3 regions of the Paeniglutamicibacter sp. MACA_103 genome follow, and region 3 is predicted to be linked to each of the others. Evidence: riboswitches for the same ligand, from Rfam matches in the RefSeq annotation. Region 3 holds a riboswitch; each other region holds the start of a gene.
The links. Region 3 has a riboswitch for S-adenosylmethionine ahead of ACIPVK_RS06935 (hypothetical protein). Riboswitches for the same ligand answer to the same signal wherever they lie in the genome.

Region 1: it holds a riboswitch for S-adenosylmethionine, as region 3 does, so the genes downstream of both, ACIPVK_RS19975 (acyl-CoA dehydrogenase family protein) here and ACIPVK_RS06935 (hypothetical protein) in region 3, are expected to answer to the same signal.
Region 2: it holds a riboswitch for S-adenosylmethionine, as region 3 does, so the genes downstream of both, ACIPVK_RS19965 (methionine ABC transporter ATP-binding protein) here and ACIPVK_RS06935 (hypothetical protein) in region 3, are expected to answer to the same signal.

Annotation. Positions count from the first base shown of each region.
Region 1 is NZ_JBIXLN010000062.1:10,725-15,156, forward strand. It holds gene ACIPVK_RS19970 (LLM class flavin-dependent oxidoreductase) at 1-438, opposite strand, end outside; gene ACIPVK_RS19975 (acyl-CoA dehydrogenase family protein) at 522-1,859, opposite strand; SAM riboswitch class I at 1,866-1,962, opposite strand; SAM riboswitch class I at 2,384-2,474, shown strand; gene acs (acetate--CoA ligase) at 2,480-4,432, shown strand, end outside.
Region 2 is NZ_JBIXLN010000062.1:6,047-10,478, forward strand. It holds gene ACIPVK_RS19950 (acyl-CoA dehydrogenase family protein) at 1-164, opposite strand, end outside; gene ACIPVK_RS19955 (NtaA/DmoA family FMN-dependent monooxygenase) at 177-1,595, opposite strand; gene ACIPVK_RS19960 (methionine ABC transporter permease) at 1,644-2,378, opposite strand; gene ACIPVK_RS19965 (methionine ABC transporter ATP-binding protein) at 2,371-3,195, opposite strand; SAM riboswitch class I at 3,301-3,395, opposite strand; gene ACIPVK_RS19970 (LLM class flavin-dependent oxidoreductase) at 3,713-4,432, opposite strand, start outside.
Region 3 is NZ_JBIXLN010000010.1:100,083-104,514, reverse strand. It holds gene ACIPVK_RS06950 (cupin domain-containing protein) at 1-403, opposite strand, end outside; gene ACIPVK_RS06945 (sodium:solute symporter) at 566-2,092, shown strand; gene ACIPVK_RS06940 (DinB family protein) at 2,220-2,798, shown strand; SAM riboswitch class IV at 2,811-2,922, shown strand; gene ACIPVK_RS06935 (hypothetical protein) at 2,942-3,214, shown strand; gene ACIPVK_RS06930 (VIT1/CCC1 transporter family protein) at 3,454-4,432, shown strand, end outside.

The sequences.
Region 1 (4,432 bases), on a different contig from region 3:
GGACGGCAGGTAGCCGGTGACGACGTTCCAGCCCACGCGGCCGTTGGTCAGGTGGTCCAGGGTGGCCAGGCGGCGGGCGAAGGCGTACGGGTGCTCATAGGCGGTGCCCGCGGTGACGCCGAAGCCGAGGTTCTCGGTGACCGCGGCCATGGCCGAGACCAGCATCATCGGGTCGTTGACCGGGGCCTGCGCGCCGGTGCGCAGCGGGGTTTCGTTGGTGCCCTTGTAGACGTCGTAGGTGCCCAGCACGTCGGCGAGGAACAGTCCGTCGAACTTGCCCTTTTCCAGCACCTTGGCCAGGTGCGTCCAGTACCCCAGGGTCTTGTACGTCGAGGCCTTGTCGTCCGGGTGGCGCCACAGGCCCGGCGACTGGTGCACCACGCAGTTCATGTCGAAGGCGTTGAAGAGGATCTGGCGTGGGGCGGGAGTCGTGCTCATGTTTGTCCTTCGCGAGGTGTTGGGTTTTTGTGGATCCGGCGTTGCGCGGATCAAGTCGTTCGTTTGGGGCAGCGGGCGGCGTTCTAGGGAACGCCGGTTACCTTGGTTGCGCCCACGTCGCCGATGGCGTTCAGCTGCTGGGGTGCCGTCCCGTTGACCTCGTAGTCGCCGATGATGCGCGACTTGTAGATCGCCGGGTTGTGCGTGGCCACGGTGCGGGCGTTGCGCCAGTGCCGGTCCAGGTTGCAGCCCTTGGCTGTCGCCGAGGCGCCCAGCCCGTCAAAGAGCTTGGTCGCCGCGGAGAGCACCAGTGGCTGGACGACGGCCTGCGCCCGGTCCGCGGCGAGTTCACACACCGCAAACCTCTCGGCCTGGCTGAGCGATGCATCGGCCAGCGCGATCTCGATCTCCGCCACGGCGGCCAGGACGATGGAATCGACCGCGAATGCGGTGCCCGAGATCTCGCCCACCAACTGCAGCACCTGGGGCTCTTCGCGCACCGGAACACCGGTCCCGGTACTGAAGGACCGGGTGCGGGCCTGGACCGACGAGCGGACATCATTGAGCACGGCGCGCGTGATTCCGGCCTGGACCCCGAGCAGCACGAGCTGGAAGATGGCGGATTCCGGGTCGTTGACCTGCTGCTCGTCGGGAAGGATCGTGTCCACCGGGACGTTCTCGAACGTGGTCGAGCCGGTGCCGGTGAGCTGCTGCCCGAATCCGTCCCAGTCGTCGAAGATCTTGACCCCGGAATGCTGGGTGGAGACCACGGCGATCTGCCGGCCTGCGCGTGCGGGGTGGGCCACGGCGACGGCGACCCAGTCCGCGTAGATGGTGCCGGTGCAATAGTATTTCTCGCCATTGAGGATCCAGCGCTCGCCCTGCTTGGCAATGGTGGTGTTGAGGGTGCCCAGCCGGTTTCCGCCGCGTTCGGTGTAGGCATTGCCGACGATCTGCCCGGCAACAATGCGCTCGACCCAGCGGTGCCGCAACGCATCGTCCTGAAGCAGCAACACGGATTCAACGAAGCCGATGTGCGAGCGCCAGAGGTGCGCCACCTGGGAATCGGCCTCGGCCAGCTCAATGAGCAGGCGGAACAAGTCGGACACGCTGGCCCCGTAGCCGCCCTCGGCCACCGGGATGCGCAGGGCCCCGAACCGCACCCGGTTCAGCCAGCCGACCGGCTCGAAGGGCAGGGTCCGGTTGGCGTCGCGCTCGCTGGCCCCGGCGGCAATCTTGGCGAAGACCGGGCGGAAGATCTCGGCCAGCTCGTCATAGTGACCGTTCAGGGGAACGCCCGGAGTGAGCTTGAGCAGGTGCCGGGCGGGGGTGTCCCCGGTAAAGGCGTCGAGGTTGACGGCGCCGAAGATATTGGGGTCCGCTTCGACATCGTGTGTATTGGCAAAGGAATCGACAGGCATGAATTATCTCCATCGGTCCTGGCGTGAGCACCTACCGCCCAATTAAGGGGAGGGGTTGCTGCGGCGTCATGGAGCCAGATCTCTCGGCCGCTCTGGATGGTTGTTGGTCATATTTCTACACGCCCCGGCGAGGCAGTGACAACCCGGTTCGTCACAATTGAAGCCCGCAACACGGGCCGGATGGCCGTGCCGGACCTTGCCGTGCCCACGGGAAAGACCGGGCTCGCGGCATTCTTCGGACCATTCATTCGATGCGATTCCCGAGGTGCGACGCGCCCGCCTTTACGGCCACCCCGCCATACAACCATTGGGACAATGGCGTAACTACGTGGCGCCATCCGGGCACCGCCGCGGCCGGGCGCGCCTGCGGCAGCTCGAAATCCCCTCGGCATTTCGATTCGAAATTTCTCGTCACACGCGAAGATTCTTTGATTGCCAATCCAAGAGAACCATCCCATCGAACGTTCCGTCACATTACGGCGGGTTTGCTCCTGTGACAAGCAATCGACTTTGATGGATGGAACAACCCATCCCGAGCGGCCGAGAGATCTGGCTCTGTAACGCCGCAGCAACCACCGCTTAGCGGTGAAGTGCTAACGCCAGAACCGATGGAGAACAAAATGCCTGAAACCCTTTTGCCCGCGCTCCCTGCCGTTGCCGAGGAAAACTCGTGGAGCGAGGACGAGCGCCTCGCGTTCTGGGATGCCGCGGCGCGTCGCCTGAGCTGGTCCGACCAGTGGCACACCATCCACAGTAGTACCGGCGTGGACCCGGAGGCCCGGCGCGGCCCCGAGCTGCGCTGGTACGAGGGCGGCAAGCTCAACGCCGCCTACAACTGCGTGGACCGCCATGTGGAGGCCGGACGCGGCGACAAGGTCGCCCTGCACTTCGAGGGCGAGCCCGGTGACAGGACCACCGTCACCTACCAGGACCTGCAGGACCGGGTGTCCAAGGCCGCGAACGCGCTCCTGGGACTGGGCATCGGCAAGGGCGACCGCGTGGTCATCTACCTGCCGGTCCTCGTGGAAACCGTTGTCATCACCCTGGCCTGCGCCCGCATCGGTGCGGTGCACTCGCTGGTCTTCGGCGGCTTCTCCTCCGAGGCGCTGAAGTTCCGCGTCGAGGACACCAAGGCAAAGTTGCTGGTCACCACCGACGGCCAGTTCCGCCGCGGAACCGCGGTCCCTGTCAAGGCGCACGCCGACGAGGCGGTCTCCGGGGACAACTCGATCGAGCATGTCCTGGTCATCAACCGGACCGGGCACACCGACATCGCCTGGACCGAGGGCCGCGACGTGTGGTGGCACGAGACAGTCGACACCGCAAGCGCCAAGCACGTCCCCGAGGCCTTCGACGCCGAGACCCCGCTGTTCATCATGTACACCTCCGGGACCACCGGCCAGCCCAAGGGCCTGGTCCACACCACCGGCGGCTACCTGACCCAGGCGTCGTGGAGCCACGAGTTCCTCTTCTCCAACCCCGACCCGGCCAAGCGCGACTCGGATGTCCACTGGTGCACCGCCGACCTGGCCTGGGTCACCGCGCATACCTACGAGATCTACGGTCCGCTGTCCAACGGCGTCACCCAGGTCATCTACGAGGGCGTGCCCAATGCCCCGAACCCGGGCCGCCACTTCGAGATCATTCAGCGCTACAAGGTCACCAGCTACTACACGGCGCCCACCCTGGTGCGTTCGCTGATGGGCTGGTTCCCCGACGGCGTCCCGGCCGACTACGACCTGTCCTCGATCCGCCTGGCCGGCACGGTCGGCGAGGCGGTCAACCCGGAGGCGTGGCGCTGGCTGCGCAGCCAGGTCGGCCGCGACACCGCCGCCGGCATCCCCATGGTCGACACCTGGTGGCAGTCCGAGACCGGGGCCACCATCCTGTCCCCGCGCCAGGACGACACCGCGTTCAAGCCCGGCTGCGGCACGCGCGCGCTTCCCGGCGTGGGCGTGGACATCGTCGACGATGCCGCGGCCACCGTGGGCGCCAACGTCCAGGGCAACATCGTGCTGACCAAGACCGGGCCTTCCATGGCCCGCACGGTCTGGGGAAACCCCGAGCGCTACTACACCTCCTACTGGGAGAAGTACGCGGCCCAGGGCTGGTTCCTGGCCGGGGACGGCGCGCGCTTCGATGAGGACGGGGACATCTGGATCCTGGGCCGCACGGACGACGTCATCAACATCTCCGGGCACCGCCTCTCCACCATCGAGATCGAATCCGCGCTGGTCACCCACCCGGCGGTCGTCGAGGCCGGGGTCTGCCCGACGTCCGACGCCAAGACCGGCCACGCGGCCACCGCGTTCGTGGTGCCCTTCGACAAGTCCGTGGTCGGCACCGACCTCACGGGCGAGGCGCTGGCGAAGCAGCAGGCCCTGGTCACCGAGCTGCGCAACCACGTGGCAACGCAGATCGGGCCCATCGCCAAGCCGCGCGAAATCGTCTTCGTCCCCGACGTGCCCAAGACGCGCTCGGGCAAGATCATGCGCCGGCTGCTGACCCAGCTGTTCGAGGGCAGCACGCTGGGCGACACCACCAGCCTGCAAAACGAGCCCTGCATCGCCCAG
Region 2 (4,432 bases), on a different contig from region 3:
AACCCTGCCTCATCCAGCCATGCGACCTGTTCGAACGGCAGGATGCGTTCGAGGTCGCGCAAGCGGGATCCGTCGGCAATCCGCGAAAAGAGGTCGGCAAATCGCGCGTGCTGGGTCGCATAATCGGCGGCAACAATTTCTGATGCCTTCAAAGTAATGGTCATGCTGGATGCCTTTCAGGAACGTGCTGTGGCCGCGGAGCGATTTTCATTGGCTGCCGAGAATTGGGCGAAGGCTCCGCGGAAAGCGGCTGCCGGGTGTGAGGCCTCGAGCGTCGCTTGTCGCCCAAAAACCTTCTCGCGCAAGGTGCCTGGCGCATATTCGGTTTGGGCGAGGCCGCGGGCTCGCAATTCGGGCACCACACCCTCGATGAAATCCGTGTAGGAGCCAGGCAGAATCTGGTTGATGATGTTGATGCCGTCGGTTCCGGCGTCCTGCCACAGTTCGAGCTGATCAACGATTTGTTCAGGGGTCCCGGAAATCTGCATGGATTTTGCTCGGTACCGTGCGAGATCGGCAATCGTGGGATTGCCGCCGGGAACCGAGGCACGGATCGATTCGAGAACTCCTTTGCCTCCTTCGGTGTCGATTTCGCCCAGTCGCGTGTCCAGTGGCCTGCCGCCAAGGTCTATGCCAAGCCCACCGCCAATGTGCGCTACCACGGCATCCAGGTCGAGGTACTCGTCGTATTCAGCCTGCTTGCGAGCCACTTCTGTCTCCGTGCTGCCCACTACAAAGGAGAGCCCGGCAAAGATCTTTACGTCTGAGGCCTCGCGGCCAGCGTCGACTGCCAGCTTGCGAATGGCTTCGGAGTTCTTGCGAACGTTCTCGGGGTTTGGCGCGAATAGGAATGTTGCTTCGGCGTTTGCGGCCGCGAACGCCCTGCCGCGCGGAGAACTTCCAGCTTGAAACAGGAAGGGCGTGCGCTGCGGGCTAGGCGAGGACAAATGGGGGCCGTCGATGGAGTAGCGCTCCCCTCGGTGGTAGATCTTGTTCACCAATGCCGGGTCTGCGTGGATTCCTGCAAGCTTGTCGGCCAGCAGTGCTCCGTCTTCCCACGAACCTTCCCAAAGCTTGAACGCGGCTTCAACATATTCGTCCGCCCAGTCGTAGCGGTCCGCGTGTTTGGTTAGCCCGTCAGCCCCGAAATTGCGGTGCGAATTCTCCAGCACGCTGGTGACGATGTTCCAGGCGACGCGCCCGTTGCTCAGGTGATCGAGCGTTGAGAGCTGCCTTGCCAGCTGGAACGGATCGGATTGGATTACCGAGGATGTGAAGGCAAGGCCGATCTCATCGGTAACCCCCGCCAATGCCGAAGCGAGCACGAGCGGATCGTTGGATGGCACCTGGAGCCCGCGTTTGATGTGCGATGCCCAGCCACCGTCGTGGTCTCCGTACAGACCAACCACATCCGCGAGGAAGATTGCATCGAACTTCGCGGCTTCCAAGTCCTTTGCCAGATCGACCCAAAGCTTGAGTTCATTGAAACGATGCTGCTGAGCCTGAGGGTGACGCCACTGGCCACCGAGGATGTGGCTGGTGGTGTTCATCAGGAAAGCGCTCAAAAGCAGGCGTGGCCGCCGAGAAGTACTCATGACAGGGGTGTCTCCAAACGAAGCAGGTCGGTGAGGGAAGGGCGATGTTTACTGGCGTTTGTCCATGCGGGCCGCGATGCGGGTACCGGAGATCTGGACAATTTGGACCATCAGAATCATCAGGACGATGGCGACGATCATCATTCCGGTTTCATAGCGGTAGTAGCCGTAGCGAATGGCGAAGTCACCGATACCGCCGCCGCCGACCAAACCAGCCATTGCCGAATAACTGATGAAGCTCACGGTCATGATGGTGATCGACCCAATGAGCGCGGGCTTTCCTTCAACGAGCAAGACGTCACGGACAATCTGGCCGCGGGTTGCGCCCATGGCCCGCGCGGCTTCAACGACGCCGCTGCCGAGCTGCGTGAGGTTCTGTTCGACGAATCGAGCAAAGTAGGGAATCGCGTTGATTGTCAGCGGGACAATTACGGCTGCCGTTCCGATGGTTGTGCCTACGACAAACCTTGTGAAAGGAATAATCGCAATCAACAGGATGAGGAATGGGAACGAGCGCATGGTGTTGACGAATCCATCAACAATCCGATGAAGCTTCGGCCGGGGACGGAGTCCTTGTGGAGCCATCGAATATAGCCAAATACCCAACGGGGTTCCCACCAGGATGGCGATCGGAATGGAGACCACGAGCATGGCCAAGGTCTGGCCAATTGCGGCTGCAATTTCGGGCCAAAGTTCAATAACACGGTTGAGGTCGAAGGCCGCGGCACCGCTGCCATTCGTCGTGGATGTCAGAACGCTGACGGCTCCGGCTAGCTTAGACAAGGGAAGCCTCCTTCGAAGGGGTATCGGCTGCTGCGGAATCGACGTTGCGCACCGGGCGCTTGCGGTCCAGGGAGATGTCATCCGAGATGAGGTACCGGCCGATGGCGGTCGCTGGCGTAAACGCGGAATCCTCAAGCGCGGAGATATCGAATTGCTCCACGACCCGGCCGTCTTCCATGACTGCAACGTTGTCGGCGATTGCTTTGACGACATTCATTTCGTGCGTCACGATCACAGTGGTGATTCCCAGCTGGGCGTTGATGTCCGAGAGGTACTGCAGCACCGAAGCCGTAGTCCGCGGATCGACTGCCGAAGTCGGCTCGTCGCAAAGCAGCACCTTGGGCTCGGTCGCCAGCGCGCGGGCGATGGCGACGCGTTGTTTCTGGCCCCCTGACAACTGACCCGGATACGACTTGGACTTGTCGGCCAGGTCAACGATCGCCAAGGCTTCATGGGCTCGGCGACGTCGTTCCTTCTTCGCCACGCCCGCGAACTTCAAGCTGAGCTCAACATTTTCCACGGCGTTGCGGTTGTTCAGGAGATTGAAGTGCTGGAAGATCATCCCGATATGGTGCCGCGCCTTGCGCAGTTCCTCGTCGCCCAGTGATGTTAGGTCCGTTCCGTCAACCACGACGCGACCGCTCGTTGGGCGCTCCAGGAGGTTGATGTTGCGAAGCAACGTTGATTTGCCGGCGCCGGAGAACCCAATGATTCCCTGTATCGAGCCTCGCGGAATCTCCAGCGAGACTTTGTCCACCGCAGTGAAGGGTGCCTCCGCCGGAGGGAAAACGGTTGACACGTCCTGAATGCTGATCATGCCCTACTCCTCTCGGTTCACCCGAGGAACGCCGCGACATGGCTAATCAGTCGAATACCTGCTGAGGACAAAACAGTATTCGGCGGACCGCGCAGAGTTTGGCTATCTCCATCGGTCCTGGCGGTAGCACCGGATCCCAATGACGGGAGTGGTTGCTGCGGCGTCAACGAGCCAGGTCTCTCAGCCGCTCTGGATGGTGTGTGTTCGCATTGGTTGGATATCAACCTCGAACAATTCAAGTGTGTCGCAGGATCTTCGATATGACCAACGGAAAGACCCTCCGCGCGAAACAAATCGACGTAGAGAACGGATTTGGGGCAGGATTCGCTTCACGAAGCGTCACAAGTCAGAACATGAAGCGGAAAACATCCCGGGCTTGCCGCACCGTGGCGTCATGTTGATAATGCGTCGAAAACCTCTTCGTCACGCATGTGGCCGCCACAACGTAATGCGTGCCGGCAACCTCCAAGCGCGCAATCGTGGCCGGGCTACGTCACTTCGCGGGCGGCCCTGCCGCTTAAACGGATCGGGCGGTGGCGAACCGGTAGTTCGCCGCGCGGTGGGTGTCCTTGACGCGGTCGCCCTCGCCGAACAGCTTGTGGCGCAGCGAGCCTTCGGTGTATTCGGTCTTGTAGGCGCCGCGGGCCTGCAGCTCGGGAACGACGTACTCGACAATGTCCTCGAAGGTTGCCGGGGTGACGGCGTAGGCCAGGTTGAAGCCGTCGACGTCGGTGTAGTCCACCCAGTCGATGAGCTTCTCGGCAACCTCGGCACCGGAGCCGACGGTGATCGGGCCGAAGCCGCCCACGCCGACCCACTCGGCCAGCTGGCGGATGGTCCACGGGTTGCCGGAATCTCCGCTGGCCTTCTGGAAGGTCTCCACCGAAGACTGGATGGCGTTGGACTTCACGTTCTCGCCGATGACGTCGTCCGGTCCGTATTCGGAGAGGTCCACGCCCATCCAGCCGGAGATCAGCACCTGGGCGCCCTCGATGTCCGCGTAGGACTTGTAGTCCTCGTACTTGGCCTGGGCCAGCTCGGAGGTCTTGTCGGTGATGATGGTCTGCATCGCGAAGATCTTGATGTCGTGGCGGTCGCGGCCTGCGGCTTCGGCGGCGTCGCGGATCTTGGTGACGGTGGCCTTGAGCATCTCGCGGGTCGGGCTGGTGACGAAGACCGACTCGGCGTTGGAGGCGGCGAACTTGATGCCGCGCGATGAAGCACCCGCCTGGTAGAT
Region 3 (4,432 bases):
CGACTTCGCAATCCACCGCGTAGAGCTCCTTCTCGCCCTCCCCGTGCGGGGCGATGACCGCGCGAATCACCTGCAGGCGGCGCTCCGAACGCGCCGTCACCAACTGCTCGACGATGCCCTTGCCGCCCATCGAGATCCGCGGCGCGTCGGCGAGCCTGACCACGTGCGTGTCAGGCTGCGTGAAGAGCTCGCCGACCTCCATCGAGAGCACCTGGCACAGGGTCACCAGCGATGCCACCGACGGGCTCGTCAGATCGCGTTCCACCCGGGAGAGAAAACCCTTGGTCAGCCCCGTGGATTCGGCAACCTGGTCGATGGTCAGGCGCTGGGCATGCCGCGCCGCCCGGATCCGCGAGCCAATGGCCAGGGAAGCACTGCTGGGCTCGACGGGCAGGGCTTTCATTGGCACGGGTCTCCATGGGGGCTCAAAGAAATATTGGGTTCATCCAGCTTAGGCGCAATTGACGTGTGCGACACCTCACATTAGCCTGTAGAACAACAAAAGTTTACTATCAGGCACCCCGCGTTGCCTTCCGGTCCCGTTCCCAACATAAGGCGCACCCTCATGGAATTCATCAATGGCACGATTGTCGCCGCCTACCTGGCGGCCATGCTCATCTTCGGCTGGTGGGGAAAATCGCGCACCAAGAACAGCAGCGACTACCTCGTGGCCGGCCGGCGGCTGGGCCCGTTCCTGTACACCGGGACCATGGCGGCGGTGGTCCTGGGCGGGGCCTCCACCGTGGGCGGCGTTGGCCTGGGCTACAAGTGGGGCATCTCCGGGATGTGGCTGGTCGTGGCGATCGGAGCCGGAGTCATCCTGCTCTCGCTGCTCTTCGCCCCCACGCTGCAGCGCCTGAAGATCTTCACGGTCTCGCAGATGCTCACCCTGCGCTACGGCAGCAAGTCGGCGACCAACACCTCGGGCATCGTCATGCTCGCCTACACGCTGATGCTCTGCGCCACCTCCACCAGCGCCTACGCGACGATCTTCGTGGTCCTCTTCGGCTGGGAACGCTGGATGGCCATCGCCATCGGCGGGGTCATCGTGGTCATCTACTCCACCATCGGCGGCATGTGGTCCATCACCCTGGCCGACCAGGTCCAGTTTGTCATCAAGACCGTGGGCATCTTCTTCCTGATGCTTCCCTTCGCCCTGAACGCCGCCGGCGGCATGAATGGGATCCGCGAGCGCATCGGGGACGAGTTCTTCAGCTTCACCGGCATCGGCGTGCAGTCCATCATCACCTACTTCGTGGTCTACACCCTGGGCCTGCTCATCGGCCAGGACATCTGGCAGCGCGTCTTCACCGCCAAGACCCCGAAGGTGGCCCGCTGGGGCGGCACCACCGCCGGCATCTACTGCGTGCTCTACGGCGCCGCCGGCGCCATCATCGGCATGGCCGCCAAGGTCGCCCTGCCGGACATCATCGGCGCCGACACCAACAAGGACGTGGTCTACGCGGAGGTCGCCACGCAGCTGCTGCCCGTCGCCGTCGGCGGCCTGGTGCTGGCAGCCGCGGTCGCAGCCATGATGTCCACCGCCTCCGGTGCCCTGATCGCCGCGGCCACCGTGGCCCGCACCGACGTCACCCCGTTCGTGGCCAGCTGGTTCGGCAAGCAGCTGCACGTGAACAGCAACGAAAACCCCGAGCACGACGTGCGCGCCAACCGCATCTGGGTGCTGTTGCTGGGAGTGGTCACGATCGTTCTGGCCATCATGGTCTCCGACGTGGTCGCGGCACTGACCATTGCCTACGACATCCTGGTCGGCGGGCTGCTGGTGGCCATCATCGGCGGGCTGATCTGGAAGCGAGGGAACGGGCTGGGCGCGGCCGCCTCCATGGCTGCCGGATCCATCGTCACGCTGGGCACCATGATCGTCCTGGAGATCGGCGCCGAGCAGCGCTTCGACGGCATCTACGCCAACGAGCCGATCTACTACGGGCTCATTGCTTCCGCGCTGACCTTCGTCGTCGTCTCCCTGCTCACCCGGCCCACCGATGCATCGGTCATCACCCGGTGGAACGCGCGGGTCGCCGGGCAGGGCGACACCGAGGGTGCCGACCTCACCGAAGTCGGCGGGCACTAGCGCCGGATTCCCCGCCCGGAAACGCAGCACCAAGGAAGCCCGTCGTCGCGCACGCCGCGAGGACGGGCTTCGCTGTTTTTGCGGCCGCCCTTCCCAGCCGGGCCGCCGCGCTCCTAGGCTGGGCTCCATGGACGATCTCAAGGACCACCTCGCCACGTACCTGAACAACACCCGCGAAGCAATGCTCTGGAAGGTCGAAGGGCTCAGCGAGCGGGAAATGACCCGCCCCATGGTTGGCTCGGGAACCAATATCCTGGGCCTGATCCAGCACCTGGCCTCCGTCGAGTACGGATACTTCGTGGGATGCCTCGGATTCACGGTCGACGATGGACGCTACGACGCACTGATGGCCGATCCCGAAGTCAGCGCCGACATGTGGGTCCCCGCGGATGTCCCGTGCGCCGAGATCCTGGCCTTCTACCGCCGGGCCATCGACGCGGCCAACCGCAACATCGAGGCCCTCCCGCTGGACGCCCCGGCAACGGTTCCCTGGTGGGCGCCGGAGAAACGCGACACCACGCTCGGACGCCTGCTGCTGCACATGAACGTGGAGACCGCACGCCACGCGGGGCATGCAGACATCCTGCGGGAGCTCATCGACGGTTCCACCGGGCTGCGCCGGGACATCACCAACATGCCGCCCTACGACGACTCGGCATGGAAGGAATTGCAGGCAAATATCCTGCGGGCCTCCGAATCGCGGTAAAGTTGTCACCAGCTTCACGAGATGCGTCGGCAAGCTCCGACTAAGACGCACACCAACCCCAGGTTCATGGGTGGTTCGGATGAAGAAGCGGCCGCGGACCACTTGGCCCCGGCAAGAGCTGACGAAAGGCCGCCTCCCCCGCCATGGCATCTTCCATCTCCGTTTTGCCCCTGCTCGATGTCCACCGCTCGGTCGTTGAACTGCGACTGGCGGGTTCCTGGCACAGCTACCATGTTGCCGATGCCCCGGCCCTGGCCGCGGCCCTGGCCAACGCCGTCGGTTCGCCGCGCTTCGACGCCCGCACCGGGGAGCTGTCGGTGCGTGTTCCCCGGGCCGGAAAGCCGGCTGGCCAGGCCCGGATTTTTAGTCTCAGCGAATTTTCACTTGCCCTCCCGAGCGCTACACTCGTGGGTTGAAGGGGAGTAGTTCCCAGGCCCGCCGAAATGGCGGGAAAGCGGTGCGTCGACATACTGGTTACAGCGTTGTAACCCGGCAAACCACCTGAGGCCACGGGCAATCCAGCCCGGCCTTGGGCGAACGAGACCTTCGGTCCACCCTGGTGGCCCGAGGCTCAACGTACCCACAAAGTATTCCTGCTGGGCCTCCCCACCTCATGGCCTCCCGGGGCCGTGAACGCCCACATGAGGATGAGAGCATGACGCAACAAGCGCCAACCCCCACTCCCGCCCAGATCAAGCGCTGGCGCCAGTACCTGGCCGACGAAATCGCCGAGGGCGCGGTCTACCGCGAGCTGGCCAACAAGCGCCAGGGCGAGGAACGCGCGGTCCTGCTGGGACTTGCAGCCGCAGAAACCCGCCACGAGGAACACTGGCGCTCGCTGCTGGGCGAGCAGGCCGAGAAGCGCACCCGGCCCTCGATCCGGCGCACCATGCTCCGCTTCCTGGCCCGGCACTTCGGCTCGGTCTTCGTCCTGGCCCTGGCCCAGCGCGCCGAGGGCAACTCCCCCTATGCCGCAGACACCGATGCCAGCCGCCAGATGGCCGCCGACGAACTCGTCCACGAGGAGGTCGTGCGCGGCCTGGCCACCCGCGGCCGCAATCGGCTTTCGGGCAACTTCCGCGCGGCGGTCTTCGGCGCCAACGACGGCCTGGTCTCCAACCTGGCCCTGGTCATGGGCATCGGCGCCACCGGCGTGGCAACCACCTTCGTGCTCTTCTCCGGCATCGCCGGGCTGCTCGCCGGCGCCCTGTCGATGGCCGCGGGCGAATACGTCTCGGTGCGCTCCCAGCGCGAGCTGCTCCTGGCTTCCAAGCCCACGGAGGTGACCCTGGCCGCGGCGCCGGACCTCGACCTGGATGCCAACGAGCTGGTACTGGTCTACAAGGCCCGCGGCATGAGCGACGAGGACGCGGCGCACCGGGCCGCCGAACGCATGGGCATCTACTCCTGCGACTGCAACCCCTCCACGTCCCTGCGCTCCGAGCTCAAGGTTGCCGCCGATACCCGGGAGCACGAGGAAATCGGTTCCGCCATGGGTGCGGCTTCCGCGTCCTTCTGCTTCTTTGCCTCCGGGGCTGTCATCCCGATCCTGCCGTTCATCTTCGGCATGGGCGGCACCCCCGCGATCCTGCTCTCCGCGGTGCTGGTGGGCATCGCCCTGCTGGCCACCGGCG